DNA from 3 places in the Streptomyces sp. NPDC001068 genome. Region 1 is predicted to be linked to each of the others. Evidence: riboswitches for the same ligand, from Rfam matches in the RefSeq annotation. Region 1 holds a riboswitch; each other region holds the start of a gene.

The links. Region 1 has a riboswitch for cyclic di-AMP ahead of ACFY3I_RS04815 (M23 family metallopeptidase). Riboswitches for the same ligand answer to the same signal wherever they lie in the genome.
Region 2: another riboswitch for cyclic di-AMP. It lies ahead of ACFY3I_RS37625 (transglycosylase family protein); the one in region 1 lies ahead of ACFY3I_RS04815 (M23 family metallopeptidase).
Region 3: another riboswitch for cyclic di-AMP. It lies ahead of ACFY3I_RS08250 (NlpC/P60 family protein); the one in region 1 lies ahead of ACFY3I_RS04815 (M23 family metallopeptidase).

The regions. Positions count from the first base shown of each region.
Region 1 is NZ_JBIAYD010000001.1:1,118,713-1,123,757, reverse strand. It holds gene ACFY3I_RS04820 (M16 family metallopeptidase) at 1-1,115, shown strand, start outside; cyclic di-AMP (ydaO/yuaA leader) riboswitch at 1,316-1,479, shown strand; gene ACFY3I_RS04815 (M23 family metallopeptidase) at 1,492-2,247, shown strand; gene ACFY3I_RS04810 (GntR family transcriptional regulator) at 2,460-3,155, shown strand; gene ACFY3I_RS04805 (HPr family phosphocarrier protein) at 3,473-3,754, opposite strand; gene ACFY3I_RS04800 (GNAT family N-acetyltransferase) at 3,931-5,045, shown strand, end outside.
Region 2 is NZ_JBIAYD010000017.1:38,225-43,269, forward strand. It holds gene ACFY3I_RS37615 (cytochrome P450) at 1-832, shown strand, start outside; gene ACFY3I_RS37620 (transglycosylase family protein) at 1,019-2,026, shown strand; cyclic di-AMP (ydaO/yuaA leader) riboswitch at 2,226-2,397, shown strand; gene ACFY3I_RS37625 (transglycosylase family protein) at 2,401-3,075, shown strand; gene eno (phosphopyruvate hydratase) at 3,408-4,694, shown strand; gene ACFY3I_RS37635 (septum formation initiator family protein) at 4,830-5,045, shown strand, end outside.
Region 3 is NZ_JBIAYD010000002.1:701,890-706,934, forward strand. It holds gene ACFY3I_RS08240 (lipoprotein) at 1-8, shown strand, start outside; gene ACFY3I_RS08245 (DUF1996 domain-containing protein) at 79-2,010, opposite strand; cyclic di-AMP (ydaO/yuaA leader) riboswitch at 2,356-2,530, shown strand; gene ACFY3I_RS08250 (NlpC/P60 family protein) at 2,539-4,869, shown strand; gene ACFY3I_RS08255 (NAD-dependent epimerase/dehydratase family protein) at 4,937-5,045, opposite strand, start outside.

The DNA of each region.
Region 1 (5,045 bases):
TGGAGCGGGCCGGCGCCACCCTCGACGCACACGCCGACCACCCCGGCGTCCGGCTCAGCCTGGAGGTGCCGGCCTCCCGGCTGGAGAAGGGGCTCGGGCTGCTCTCCGACGCGCTGCGGGCGCCCGCCTTCGCCGACAGCGAGATCGAGCGGCTGGTGCGCAACCGGCTCGACGAGATCCCGCACGAGCTGGCCAACCCCAGCCGCCGGGCCGCCAAGCAGCTCTACAAGGAGCTGTTCCCGTCGACCGCGCGGATGTCCCGGCCTCGCCAGGGCACCGAGGACACCGTCGAGAAGATCGACGCGGCCGCCGTGCGCGGGTTCTACGACCGGCACGTACGGCCCGCCACCGCCACCGCGGTCGTCGTCGGCGACCTGACCGGCATCGACCTGGACGAACTGCTCGGCCAGACCCTGGGCGCCTGGCACGGCACCGCCGGCCGGCCCCGGCCGGTGCCCCAGGTCTCCGCGGACGACACCGGCCGGGTCGTCATCGTGGACCGCCCCGGCGCCGTCCAGACCCAGCTGCTCATCGGCCGCGTGGGCGCCGACCGGCACGACCGGGTCTGGCCCGCCCAGGTGCTCGGCACCTACTGCCTGGGCGGCACCCTCACCTCCCGCCTGGACCGTGTCCTGCGCGAGGAGAAGGGCTACACCTACGGCGTCCGCGCCTTCGGGCAGGTGCTGCGGTCCGCCCCCGACGGCAGCGGCGCCTCGATGCTCGCCATCAGCGGCTCCGTGGACACCCCGAACACCGGCCCGGCGCTCCAGGACCTGTGGACGGTGCTGCGCACCCTCGCCTCCGGCGGACTCACCGACGCCGAGCGCGACGTCGCCGTGCAGAACCTGGTCGGCGTGGCGCCGCTGAAGTACGAGACCGCGGCGGCCGTCGCCGGCACCCTGGCCGACCAGGTCGAGCAGCACCTGCCGGACGACTTCCAGGCCACGCTCTACCGGCAACTGGCCGCCACCGGCACCGTGGAGGCCACCGCGGCGGTCGTGAACGCCTTCCCGGTCGACCACCTGGTCACCGTCCTGGTCGGCGACGCGGCGCAGATCAGGGAGCCGGTCGAGGCCCTCGGCATCGGCGAAGTGACGGTCGTCGCCGCGGAGTAGCCGGGCGACGCCCCGCGCGTGAACGGAGCCCTGGTGACCACCCGGCCACCAGGGCTCTGAAATGTCCGGATTGGTGCGGAGGTTGCCTGTCTGCCCTGTGGGATGCGCGACAAAATCCGCGTTCCGTTTGAGGATTGCGAGGACGCCCTCGTAGGTTCTTCCAGGCTGTCCGCACGACACTGCGCCGCGCCCGCGGCACCGGACAGTCATCGCCGAGTCCCCGTACGGCGCGAGCCAGGGGAGCCGGGGACCCACGCAGTCCCTGGGGTGAATCGGGCGCCCGCGCTAGTCGCGAGGGGGCCCGTAGGAGACCTTCCTGCTCCGAACCCGTCAGCTAACCCGGTAGGCGAGAGGGAAGGAAAGGACCAGCCTCTACATGGCGTTCATGTGCGCCTCCGGGAAGCACCGTCGTCCCGGCCGGGTGAAGCGCACCACCGCGCAGGCCGCCGGCATCGCGGCCCTCACCACCACCGGTGTCATCGGCACCGTCTCGGCGGCCCCCGCGCTCGCCGCGGAGAACTCCGTCCAGCAGACCGGCCTCACGCCGGTGATCACGGTCAGTGACTCGGTCGTCGAACAGATCGACGCCCAGGCCGCCGCGCAGACGGCCGCCGCCGAGCGCGAGGCGGCCGAGAAGGCGGCCCGCGAGAAGGCCGCGGCGAAGGCCGAGAAGGAGCACGCGGCCGCGGCGCGTGCCGCGCGGGAGGCCGAGCGCAAGCGTCTCAACGCCTTCGTCGTGCCGGTCACCGACTCGTACGTCTCCACCGGCTACAAGACCGGCGGCTCCCTGTGGTCCTCCGGCGCCCACACGGGCATCGACTTCCACGCGGCCACCGGCACCGAGGTGCACGCGGTCGGTACCGGCACGGTGGTCTCCACCGGCTGGGGCGGGTCGTACGGCAACCAGATCGTCATCAAGATGGCCGACGGCATGTACACCCAGTACGGCCACCTGTCGTCGATCGGTGTCTCGGTGGGCCAGAAGGTCACCCCGGGCGAGCGGATAGCCCTGTCCGGCGCGACCGGCAACGTGACCGGCCCCCACCTCCACTTCGAGGCTCGTACGACCCCGGAGTACGGCTCGGACGTCGACCCGGTCGCCTACCTCCGCAAGCACGGCGTCGACGTCTGACCCGAGCGCGGCGGCAAGCATGTGACGCCGTCCGACGAGCTTTCCGAAAGCCCCGGCCTCCACGCCGGGGCTTTCGTCGTTTCCGTGACCTCGGTGTCCAAAAAATACGCATGGATTCAAGGCCCCCTTCGGAAATTCCGGCCCATTGCAATAGAGTCACGGAACGGACGTCACTCGGCGGCTTTTCACGGGGACCAGGGCGGAGGTCGGACATGCGTATTCCGGCGCACTCGGTATGCACGGCGATCCGGGACGACATCGTCGCGGGGGTCCATGAGCGCGGCAGCCGGCTCACCGAGGAAGTCCTGGCCCGCCGCTACGGCGTCTCGCGCGTCCCCGTCCGCGAGGCCCTGCGCACCCTGGAGGCCGAGGGGTTCGTGGTGACGCGCCGGCACGCGGGCGCGTGCGTCGTGGAACCGACCGAGCAGGAGGCCGCCGACCTGCTGGAGATGCGTCTGCTCCTGGAGCCGCTCGGCGCCTCCCGGGCCGCGCAGCGCCGTACCGAGGCGCACCTCAAGGTGCTGCGCGGACTGGTCAGGCTGGGTCAGGAGCGGGCCCGCAGGGGCGGCAGCGAGGATCTGCGGTCGCTGGGCGGCTGGTTCCACGAGACGCTCGCCCAGGCGACCGGCAGTCATGCCCTGACCTCGGCACTCACCCAACTGCGGCACAAGATCGCCTGGATGTACGTCGTCGCGGCGCCCGCCGACCCGGTGGGGTCCTGGGCCGAGCACGGCGCCATCGTGGACGCGGTGGCGCGCGGCGACGGCGAGCGCGCGCGGGCGCTCACCGCGCTGCACACCGAGCGGTCCACGCTCTCCCACCGGCTGCGCTTCTCCGGCGGCACGGACCGGGGCGGTGGTGTGAGGACTTCGCAACATCCCGTAAACATGTCGGGCCCGCGGCATTAACACGGGCGCCGTATACAAAGAGATGTAATTCGGCGGAGCGGTCTTTCCGCTGCCTTTATCTGTGCGTGCCGGTAATTCCCGGTGACGCGCCATTCGTGTGCCCGGCGTGAATTTTCCCGCGCCATGTGGAACACGGGTGCCGCGCCGACCGCCGCCGAGGCCGCGTGATCCCTGCGACGAAAACAACGGGAACTACCGGAACAACGGGAACGGCAGACGACGGAAACCCGGACGCCGGAAACCCGCACGGCGGAAACGGCGGGGCCGCGCCGCCCTCGCAGGGGTGGCGCGGCCCGGTGGTGCGGGAGCCGTGCGGCTCAGACGGTCTCGGGGAGTTCCTCGAGACCCTCGCCGACCAGCTTGGCCAGGCGGTCGAGAGCGGCGTCCGCGCCCTCGGCGTCGGAGGCGAGGACGATCTCCTCGCCGCCCTGCGCACCCAGGCCCAGGACAGCCAGCATGGAGGCCGCGTTGACGGGGTCGCCCCCGGCCTTGGCGATGGTCACCGGGACGCCTGTGGCCGTGGCGGCTCGGACGAAGATGGAAGCGGGGCGGGCGTGGAGGCCCTCGGCCCAGCCGACGTTGACGCGGCGCTCAGCCATGTGATGCTGCCCTTCGGTTTTCAGGGTTGTCTAGACCAGTTTCCCATATCGTGAAGCATGCCCGGAGCGGGACATGGGTCCCCCGGGTGTGTCGCCGGACCGCGGCCTCGGTCCGGCTTCCGTCCTCCACAGACTGCCTCGCGCCCCTGTCGGACGCGAGCCGTACTCTGGGGCCCATGCAGACCCCGGCGGACCGGCAGGACCGGCACGTGTACCCCTCCCACTGGGAGGCGGACGTAGTGCTGCGCGACGGGGGTACCGCGCGCGTCAGGCCCATCACCGTCGATGACGCCGACCGCCTGGTCAGCTTCTACGAGCAGGTCTCGGACGAGTCGAAGTACTACCGCTTCTTCGCGCCCTACCCCCGGCTCTCCGCCAAGGACGTCCACCGCTTCACGCACCACGACTTTGTGGACAGGGTGGGACTCGCGGCCACCATCGGCGGCGAGTTCATCGCCACCGTACGCTATGACCGTATTGGCCCCGGTGGCATGCCCGCCTCCGCGCCCGCCGACGAGGCCGAGGTCGCCTTCCTCGTCCAGGACGCCCACCAGGGCCGGGGCGTCGCCTCCGCCCTCCTGGAGCACATCGCGGCCGTCGCGCGGGAGCGAGGCATCCGCCGGTTCGCCGCCGAGGTGCTGCCGGCCAACAACAAGATGATCAAGGTGTTCACGGACGCCGGGTACACCCAGCAGCGCAGTTTCGAGGACGGCGTGGTCCGGCTGGAGTTCGACCTCGAGCCCACGGACCGCTCGGTCGCCGTCCAGCGCGCGCGGGAGCAGCGGGCGGAGGCCCGTTCGGTACGACGGCTCCTGACGCCCGGTTCCGTGGCGGTGATCGGCGTCGGCCGGGCGCCCGGCGGTGTCGGCCGCAGCGTCCTCGGCAACCTCCGGGACGCCGGCTTCACCGGCCGCCTGCACGCCGTGAACAGGGCCTTCCCGGACGACCTGGAGGAGGTCGACGGGGTGCCCGCGCACCGCCGCGTGCGCGACATCGACGGGCCGGTCGACGTGGCGGTGGTCGCCGTACCCGCCGAGCAGGTCCCGGACGTGGTCACCGACTGCGGCGAACACGGTGTCCAGGGGCTCGTCGTGCTGGCCGCCGGATACGCGGAGAGCGGCCCGGACGGCCGTGAACGCCAGCGCGAACTCGTCCGGCAGGCGCGCACGTACGGCATGCGGATCATCGGTCCGAACGCCTTCGGGATCATCAACACCGCCGCCGACGTGCGGCTGAACGCCTCGCTCGCTCCCGAGATGCCCCGCCCCGGCCGCATCGGCCTGTTCGCGCA
Region 2 (5,045 bases), on a different contig from region 1:
CGAGTTCGCCTTCCCGCTGCCCATCTACGCCATCTGCGACCTGCTCGGCGTCCCGCGCGAGGACCAGGACGAATTCCGGAACTGGGCCGGGATGATGATCCGCCACGGGGGAGGACCACGGGGCGGGGTGGCGCGCTCCGTGAAGAAGATGCGCGGATACCTGGCCGAGCTGATCCACCGCAAGCGGGAGGCGCTGTCCGCCGAGCCGGTCCCCGGCGAGGACCTCATCTCGGGGCTCATCCGCGCGTCCGACCACGGTGAGCACCTCACCGAGAACGAGGCCGCGGCGATGGCCTTCATCCTGCTGTTCGCCGGATTCGAGACGACGGTCAACCTCATCGGGAACGGCACGTACGCCCTGCTGACCCACCCGGAACAGCGCCGCCGCCTGCAGGTCTCGCTGGCCGCCGGCGAGCGCGGCCTGCTGGAGACCGGTGTGGAGGAACTCCTGCGCTACGACGGGCCGGTGGAGCTGGCCACCTGGCGGTTCGCCACCGAGTCGCTCGACATCGGCGGGCAGCGGGTCGCCTCCGGCGACCCGGTCCTCGTCGTACTGGCCGCCGCGGACCGGGACCCGGAGCGGTTCGGCGAGCCGGACACGCTCGATCTGGCACGGCGGGACAATCCGCATCTCGGGTACGGCCACGGCATCCACTACTGCCTCGGCGCCCCGCTCGCCCGCCTGGAGGGCCAGAGCGCGCTGGGCACCCTCCTCACCCGTCTCCCCGACCTCCAACTGGCGGTTGGCGAGGGTGAGTTGCGCTGGCGTGGCGGGCTCATCATGCGCGGCCTGCGCACGCTTCCCGTGACGTTCACCCCCGGCGCGCGATGAGCCCGCCGGCGCGGCCGGCCCCTCCCACGGGGCAAAGATGACGAGCGTTCAACTATGTGATCTTCACGTGATCTGCGCGGCACTAACTTGTGACAAGTGATCGTCTGCCTATACGTTCACCCATCAGTGCGGCGCGCCGGCAGGACCCGTCGCGCCGGTCACCGCTGTCGCTCGAAAGGTCTCCGCATGCTCTCCGGGAACGGTCGTCACCGTCGCCCCCGTCAGGCTCCGGCTCTCCTCGTCGCGGCCGGCGTGACCGGCTCGGCCATCGCCATTCCGCTCCTCGGCGCGGCGAGCGCCAGCGCGGCCGACGGAAACACCTGGGACCGGGTGGCCGAATGCGAGAGCGGCGGCTCCTGGAGCATGGACGCGGGCACCGGCTACTACGGCGGCCTGCAGATGTCCCAGGAGGACTGGGACCACTACGGCGGCCAGGAGTACGCCGGCACGCCGGACCAGGCGAGCCGTTCGCAGCAGATCGCCGTCGCCGAGAAGATCCTCGCCGACCAGGGCACCAAGCCCTGGCGGACCTGTGCCCTGCTCGCCGGGCTGTCCTCGGACGACGCCTCGGTGAACGTCGACACGGGCCTCGACGGATCGGACGACGTGTCCGGCTCCTCCGATTCCTCCTCGGGACTGTCGAATTCGACCACTTCGTCCGGTTCGTTGGACTCCGGCTCCTCCGGCTCCTCCAGCACCTCGGACGACAGCTCGGGTGACACGGACTCCGGCTCCGCCACCCCGTCTCCGAGCGCGAGCGACGACTCCGGCAAGGACTCCGCCGCGGGTTCCACGAAGAAGGACAAGTCGGAATCCAAGGCGTCTGATACCGCAAAGGCCAGCGAGAGCCCCGTAGTGCCCGAATCCGACGACTCGGACAATTCGTGGCAGACGGGCAGCTCTTGGGATCTGGTCGACACCGGAGCCGTCACCGGCGGCGGCAAGCACCGCGGCACCTCGGCGGACGAAAACGTGACAAACGGTCAGAGTGCCGCCTCCGCCGGCCGGCATGCCTCGCCGGGTGCGGGCACGTACACCGTCCGGGACGGCGACACGCTCGCCTCCATCGCCGACTCCCTTGGCCTGGACGGCGGGTGGCGCGCGCTGTATGCCGCCAACAAGGCGGACATCGGTGCCGACGCGGATGACATCGCCCCCGGTCAGACCCTGAAACTCAGTGGCGAAACGGACTGATGGCGACAGGGGCGGACCCCTCAACTCGCCCTGCTTGGACGGTAAATGTCCGATTTGGGGAAAGTGTGGGATGAGTCTCAGAAGCCCTGATCATCTTTGAAATTCACCTGATCGCCTGTTTACGGTCGAGGCCGCTCGTCACCACGAGCCCCGGCCGCCGCAACGCCGAGTCCTGCCAGTGGCCACCCGGGAACAGTCGTCGCGTCAAGCGCCGTAGGCAGGAGCGGGGGACCCAAGGTAGGTGCCGGGACCGGTGGTTGAGACCGCCGTGTCCGGCTCGGGGTGAAGCCGCGCACCGTGAGGTGCGCGGCCGGGCAACTCATTCGGCCCGAACCCGACAGCTCACCTCGCAGGCGTCGGTGAGGGGATCCTCCATGCTGTTTTCCGGCAAGGGCAAGCACCGTCGTCCGTCCATGGCCACCCGTGCCGCCGCGCTCGCCGGCGTCACCGGTGTCGCCATCGCCGCTCCGCTGATGGCCTCGGGCACCGCCTCCGCCGCCACCGCCTCCGAGTGGGACGCCGTCGCCCAGTGCGAGTCCGGTGGCAACTGGGCCATCAACACCGGCAACGGCTACTTCGGCGGGCTGCAGTTCTCCGCCTCCACCTGGGCCGCGTACGGCGGCACGCAGTACGCCGCGCAGGCCAACCAGGCGAGCAAGGCGCAGCAGATCGAGATCGCCGAGAAGGTCCTCGCCGCGCAGGGCAAGGGTGCCTGGCCGGTCTGCGGCACGGGTCTGTCCGGCGCCTCCACCGGGGGCTCCGGCTCCAGCGGCTCGTCGAGCAGCGGCACCGCCACCCGCTCGAGCGACACCCGGACCGCCTCCCGCTCCGCCGAGCGTCCGGCCGCCAAGAAGACGGTCACCACCCCGACCGGCAAGAAGGTCAAGAAGGGCGACGGCGAGTACAAGGTCGTCAAGGGCGACTCGCTCAGCACGATCGCCGTGAAGCACAAGGTCAAGGGCGGCTGGCAGGCGCTGTTCAAGCTGAACAAGGACATCGTCGACGACGCCGACTTCATCTACCCGGGCCAGCAGCTGCACCTGAAGTAGAACCCGGCTGCACCGCAGCCCCCGCGCAACCGTGGCCCGTCCGGCGGGAGCCACGTGAGGACCACCCCCGTCCCCCCACGGAACCCCGCTCCGGTGCGTTTTCCCCCGTACGCACCGGAGCGGGGTTCCTCTTCGTGACCCGCTCTTCTTCCGTTCTTCATCGGACCCCCCTTTGTTCCGCACATGAACAATGAGTACCGTCTGTGTGTCCACGGGCCGGTCGGTCGGCCGGCTGACGGGCCCGGGGCGGATAGGCTCTAGTCGCAAGGCTGAGCAAGGGCCGACAAGGCCCGCGTGCGCCCGCACAACCAGCGTCACATCCCAAGAAGGAGATGCTCGTGCCGTCCATCGACGTCGTCGTAGCCCGGGAAATCCTGGACTCCCGAGGCAACCCCACGGTCGAGGTCGAGGTCGGCCTCGACGACGGCAGCACGGGTCGTGCCGCCGTTCCCTCCGGCGCCTCCACCGGCGCCTTCGAGGCCATCGAGCTCCGTGACGGCGACCCCAACCGCTACCTCGGCAAGGGCGTCGAGAAGGCCGTGCTCGCCGTGATCGAGCAGATCGGCCCGGAGCTCGTCGGCTACGACGCCACCGAGCAGCGCCTGATCGACCAGGCCATGTTCGACCTGGACGCCACCGACAACAAGGGCTCGCTCGGCGCCAACGCCATCCTCGGCGTCTCCCTCGCCGTCGCGCACGCCGCCTCCGAGGCCAGCGACCTGCCGCTGTTCCGCTACCTGGGCGGCCCCAACGCGCACCTGCTGCCCGTGCCGATGATGAACATCCTCAACGGCGGCTCGCACGCGGACTCCAACGTGGACATCCAGGAGTTCATGATCGCCCCGATCGGCGCGGAGTCCTTCTCCGAGGCGCTGCGCTGGGGCGCCGAGGTCTACCACACCCTGAAGAAGGTCCTGAAGAACAAGGGCCTGTCCACCGGTCTCGGCGACGAGGGCGGCTTCGCCCCGAACCTGGAGTCCAACCGCGCCGCGCTCGACCTCATCCTGGAGGCGATCAAGCAGGCCGGTTACGTCCCCGGTGAGCAGATCGCGCTCGCGCTCGACGTCGCCGCGTCCGAGTTCTACAAGGACGGCAAGTACGAGTTCGAGGGCAAGTCCCGCTCGGCCGCCGAGATGACCGAGTACTACGAGGAACTCGTCGCCTCCTACCCGCTGGTCTCCATCGAGGACCCGCTGTTCGAGGACGACTGGGCCGGCTGGAAGGTCCTCACCGACAAGCTCGGTGACAAGGTCCAGATCGTCGGCGACGACCTGTTCGTCACCAACCCGGAGCGCCTGGCCCGCGGCATCGAGGACGGCGCCGCCAACGCCCTGCTGGTGAAGGTGAACCAGATCGGTTCGCTCACCGAGACCCTGGACGCCGTCGAGCTGGCTCAGCGCAACGGCTTCAAGTGCATGATGTCCCACCGCTCCGGCGAGACCGAGGACGTCACCATCGCCGACCTCGCCGTCGCCACCAACTGCGGCCAGATCAAGACCGGCGCCCCGGCCCGCTCCGAGCGCGTCGCCAAGTACAACCAGCTGCTGCGCATCGAGGAGATCCTCGACGACGCCGCGGTGTACGCCGGCCGCAGCGCCTTCCCGCGCTTCAAGGGCTGACCCGCGCGGGGCCACCGATCCGTCAGGGGTCGCTGACCCGTTAAGGGTCAAGGCTGCGCCAGTCGTACGTACGTCCCCGTACCGGTCCCGTACCGTGTGCGGGGACGTACGCGCGTGTGAACGGGAGGCGGGGACATGGCCGTGAGGGACCGGGACCGGTTCTCCACCGCGACCAGGCTGAAGCTGCTCGGCGAGCAGACGGCGGCCCGGGTCTACCGCTCCCAGACCAAACGGCAGGCCCGCCGCTCCCGGCTCACCGGCCGTGCCGCGCTGCTCGCGATCGTGCTGTGCACGATGATCGTCGCGCTCGCCTACCCGATGCGGCAGTACGTCTCCCAGCGCGCCGAGATC
Region 3 (5,045 bases), on a different contig from region 1:
CCGCCTGACCCGGGAACGGCGGGTCGGGCGGGCTCGCGTCTCCGCCGGGCCGGGCCCGGCGGAGACGCGACGCGTGCGTCAGGACGACCGCCACCTGGTGCGCCACAGCAGCACGAACCCGGCGGCCAGCAGCAGTCCGCCGAAGACGGCCGGCCACAGGTGGGCGCCCGTCTCGGCGAGATCGCCCTGGACGGCCTGCGGCTCCGTCTGGGGCACGGTGGACGGGGACTCCTGGCCCGCCGGAGCGGCGCCGGCCGCCGTCGCCGTGTCGGCCGGGGCCACGGTCTCGGGCCGGTCGGTCGGCCGGCTGATGACGCCGCCTCCGGTGCCCGAGGACTTCTTGGGCGAAGCGCTCGCGTAGACGTGCGGCAGACCGGTGCCGCCGGAGTCGGTCTTCGTGGCGGACGGCTCCGCCGGGGGCTCGGAGGGCTCGGCGCCCCCGGTCTCGGCTGGCGGTTCGGCCGGGGCCGCCGTGTCGCTCGGTTCGGTGACCGGGCTCGCGGTGTCCGACGGCGGGTCCTGCGGGCTCGCCGACTCGGACGGGTCGGGCTCGGCGCTCTGCGACGGCGGCTGCTCGCCGGCCCCGGCCCCGCAGGTGCGGCCGGAGTTGATGCAGTCGACCATCTTCCGCATCAGGTCCTCGTCGAAGACGTTGATGAAGTCGCCGTGGTCGGTCACCGGCTTGTGGAGCTGCTCGGGGAACGAGTCCACCGCGAACAGCGGGACCGTACGGCCGCCGTCCTGAAGGCTCGGCGCGTCCACGGCGTAGACGATGCGCTGCACCAGCTGCGGGATGGCCTGGAAGCCGTTCGGGCAGCTGCCGTCGGCGGCCTCGAACGCCACGTGGGTGCGGTGGTTGGCGCTGTCGATGTTCCGGCCGTCCCAGCAGCTCTGGAACCTGAACGTGCGCACCACGTCACTGCCCTTGGGGCACAGCGGGTACTTGTCCTTGAGCTGCCGGTCCTCGAAACCGGTGCAGCTCCAGGAGGCGTTGGCGTTGGCCGGGCCGTTGACGAAGGACTTGGCGTCACCGGTGATGATGCGCAGCAGCCGCGGCATCTCGGTGACCTTCGAGGTCGGGTTCCCCTCGAAAGTGAGGGTGACCTCCTTCGCCGTCACGATCTGCCCGGCGTTGCCCTCGGTACCGCCGCCCGGCTTGTCGGCGTCCCGCTCCTGCTTGCCGTTCTGCAGCCGCAGCACCGGCCAGTAGTACGTCGACCTGTCGCCCCGGTCCGCACAGCTGGTGTCGGCCTTCGCGAGGTCGTCGTCGCTGGCGAACGCGTTGTTGGACTGGTTGCCGATGTAGTCGTGGAAGTGGTGGGCGCCGTTGGAGACGCCGGGCGCCACGATCACGTTGTCCGAGTTGAACAGGCCGTTGGCGTTGACCCCGCAGCTGGAGGAGAAGGTGCCGGTGGAGCCGCCGGACCGCTCGGCCGGGTTCGCGACGTTGGGCTGCACACCGGTGATGTCGGCGTAGTCGGCGGCGACCGGGCCGTTGCCGCCCTGCCCTCCGACGCCCGTGCCGGCACTCGCGCTCGCGCTCGCACTCGCGCCCTGGCCCGGTGTCTCACCGCCCTGCGGCGAGGCGGACTGGCCGCCGCCCTGGTCCGAGGAGTGCAGCGTGCACGCCGCGAGGTCGTCGAGGCCCTGGGGCCGGTCCCCCTCGCGGTCGATGGCGTCGGCGATGCGCTGGAGGGACTCGGAGCGCTTCTCCTTCAGCGGCTCCAGGATCGTCCGGTCGGCGGCACCGGGGTCCTGCTGGATCGCCGCCGCCGAGTCCTTGAGCTGCTGGTAGGCGGCCACGATCTGCTGGTCCAGTTGCGCGAGTTCACCGTCGACGTCGGCACGGGCCGCGTCGGGCACGTCGGTCAGACGGCTTCCGACGTCGGGGCAGTAGACGGTGGGCGCGGACAGCACCTGAGCGTTGGCGGTCGCTCCGGACTGGTCCGAACCCCCTTCGGTGGCCGAGGCGTAGACGTTCACCGCGACCAGTGTTCCGCCACCGAGCATCAGGGCGACCGCTGCGAAGGTCGCGCGTTGTGCGCCGGTCGGGCGTCTGCGCCTGTTGGGTCTCAAGGTCGTTCCCCTGCGTGTCGTGGTCGGCCGGGCATGGAAATCCCCCCGCCTGATACGCGGCGCGGCGCCTCCGTGTTCAACCACCCCACGAATTCACGGTGTTCTCATAGGAAGCAGCCCGTGGGACCGCCCGCGGCAGCGCCCCCCGCCGTCGAGCACTACGACGAACATCACAATTACGTATCGGACATTAGCCACTCCAACCTTCACACGAGTGACACAAGTTGGCTAAGTTGACGGGCAGGCCGTTCGGCTCCCCCCGGCGAATCCCGCCGGGCCGCGCGGCCTCCGCCCAATCCGGTGCCCAACGGGGCCTCCCGGAGCCGGGGACCCAACGGAACCACTGGGGTGAATCGGCCGACCGCCTTCTCAGGCAGGGGCCGTAGGGCATGCCTTCCGGATCGACCCGCCCGAACCCGACAGCTAACCCGGTCGGCGGAGTACGGAAGGAGCACGACCCCCATGGCGCCCGAGAGCCGTGACGAGGTTCGACAGCGGATCGACAACCTCTACGACCAGGCCGAGAACGCCACCGGGAACTACAACGCCACGCGCGCGATGAACGGGGGCTCGCGGTCCCGCGGTGTCCCGCTGTTCAAGCGGCCCCGGCGTGACGACCCGGGCCTCGAGAGCATCGCGCGGGAGTGGTTCGACACGGCACGCTCACGGCTCGGGCCGAGCGTCCCCGCTGCGCTGCCGGCCGACCGGCAGCCCGCCCGCCCCGGACCACGCCGGCCCGTCAGCCCGATGGCGGCCGACCTGCTCGGCCAGGTGGAGGGCTCCGGCCCGTCCCGGCCTGAGCTGACCGCGGGACCCTCCGCGAACAGTGACATCGAGGTCGTCCGCGAGCCGGCGGCGCGCCCCGGGCGGGAACTGACGGCCGGGTCCCCCGCGGCCCTGCCGCCCGGCTCGTCCGACGCGCCCAGGGCACTGCCCGCCGCCGCGCCGCGGCGCGCCACGCCCGGCACGTCCAAGACCAGGAGCCAGCTGAAGATCGCCAAGGCGCGGGAGCTGCTGTCGCAGCGCACCGGACAGCGGGCGGTCGCGGCGCTCGAACCGGCCGCGCCCGCCCAGGCCCCGCAGGCGGCACCGGTCGCCCAGGCCCTCTGGACCACGCCCGAGGCCCGGGTCCCGGCGCGGCGGCCGGCTCCCGCCGGGGCGCCGGGACGATACGGCGACACCGGAGCGTCGCCGGAGACGGCCGTGACGGACACCGGGGGCATCCCGATCGTGTCCCCGACGGACACCGGCACCTTCCGGATCATCACCCCGGGCAGCGCACCGTCCCGGCTTCCGGCGGCCCCGCCCGGTTTCCGGGTCATGACGCCGGGCGGCACCGGCGACGTGCCGGCCGCGCCCGCCATGGACACCGCTCCGCCCCCCACCGCGACCCTCGGCGACACCGGTTCCTTCCGGGTCATGACGCCGGGCGCCACCGGCACGTTCCCGATGCCGGACGACACGGGTGCCTTCCCGGCCGCGACCCCGGCGAACACGGAGGCCTTCCCGGCCGGGGTCCCCGCGGACACGGCTGCATTCCAAGCCACGGCCTCCGCGGACATGGGCCCCTTCCAGACCATGGCCCCGGCCGACATGGGTGCCTTCCAGACCATGGCCCCCACCGACATGGGCGCCTTCCAGACCATGGCCCCCACCGACATGGGCGCCTTCCAGACCATGGCCCCCACCGACATGGGCGCCTTCCAGGTCTCCGCGCCCCTCCCGGGCCTGATGGACAACGGCGCGTTCCCGGTCATGGCGCCGGACGCGGCGGCCGCCCATCTCGGGGCGCCGGCGTTCACCGCGGAGGCGCCGTACACCGCCGGCGGCTACGGCATGGCGGCCGGGACCATGGCGGCCCCGGCCGCTCAGGTCCCCGCCGGGCCGGCCGCGTACATGGCGGCTCCCGCCATGCCGTCGGGCGCCATGCCGTCGGCCGCCATGCCGTCGGCCGGTTTCGGCACCGAGGCCTTCCCCGCGGCTCCCGCGGTCGACCTGGGCGCCTACGCGGCCGGAACGCAGCCCACAGCCGCCGGTTACGCCGCCGCCGCGCCCATGCCCGCGGCGGTGACGGACCCGCCGTGGGCGATGCTGGCGACTCCCGCCGCGGTGCCCGAGCCCCCCGTTGCGATGGCCACGGCCGCCGCGATGGCACAGGCCCCGTTCCCCACCGCGGCCGTGCCCACCGTGCCCCCGGCCGTGGCCGCTCCCTTCCCCACCGCGTCGGTCGCGACCGCTCCCCCGGTGGCCGCCCCGTTCCCCACGGCGGCCGTCCCCACCGCTCCCCCGGTGTTCACCGCGCCCGTCCCGACGGTGCCGCTCGTGGCCGCCGCGCCGGTCCCGGCCATGCCCGAGGCGGCCCCCGCGACCGCCTTCGCGCCCGGCGCCGTCACCGACACGGGTTCGCTCCTCGTGCCCGGTGCGGCGGCCGAGCCCGGCAAGGCCATGAAGGCGCTGGAGTTCGCCCGGGCGCAGATCGGGCGGCCCTGCGTCTGGGGTGCGACCGGTCCGGAGTCGTACGACTGCTCCAGCCTCGCCCAGGCGGCCTGGCGCGCCGCGGGGGTGTCGCTGCCGCGCGGCGCGGCCGACCAGGCCTTCGCCGGCACCCCGATGACGCTGGCCGCCATCGAACCGGGTGACCTGGTCCTCTTCTTCGACAACGACAGTCACGTCGGCGTCTACGCGGGCAACGGCATGATGGTTCACGCGCCCAGCCCGGGGGCGTCCATACGCGAGGAGTCGATCTACAACGCCGGTGAGTCGGCCATCCACCGGGTGGTCCGCCCGGCCTGACTCCGGTCGCCGGGGCCAAATCCCGGGTCCGGGTCCCGGGGTCGGCCGCCCGGGTCGGCCGCCGGGGTCAGGCCCTCCGTCGCCGCGAGCGCCAGCTCTCGTGGTGGTCCAGGAGGGTCTGCTCGACGGGCCGGTAGGTGAGGCCCAGTTCGCGGACGCCCCGGCTGTTGTCGACG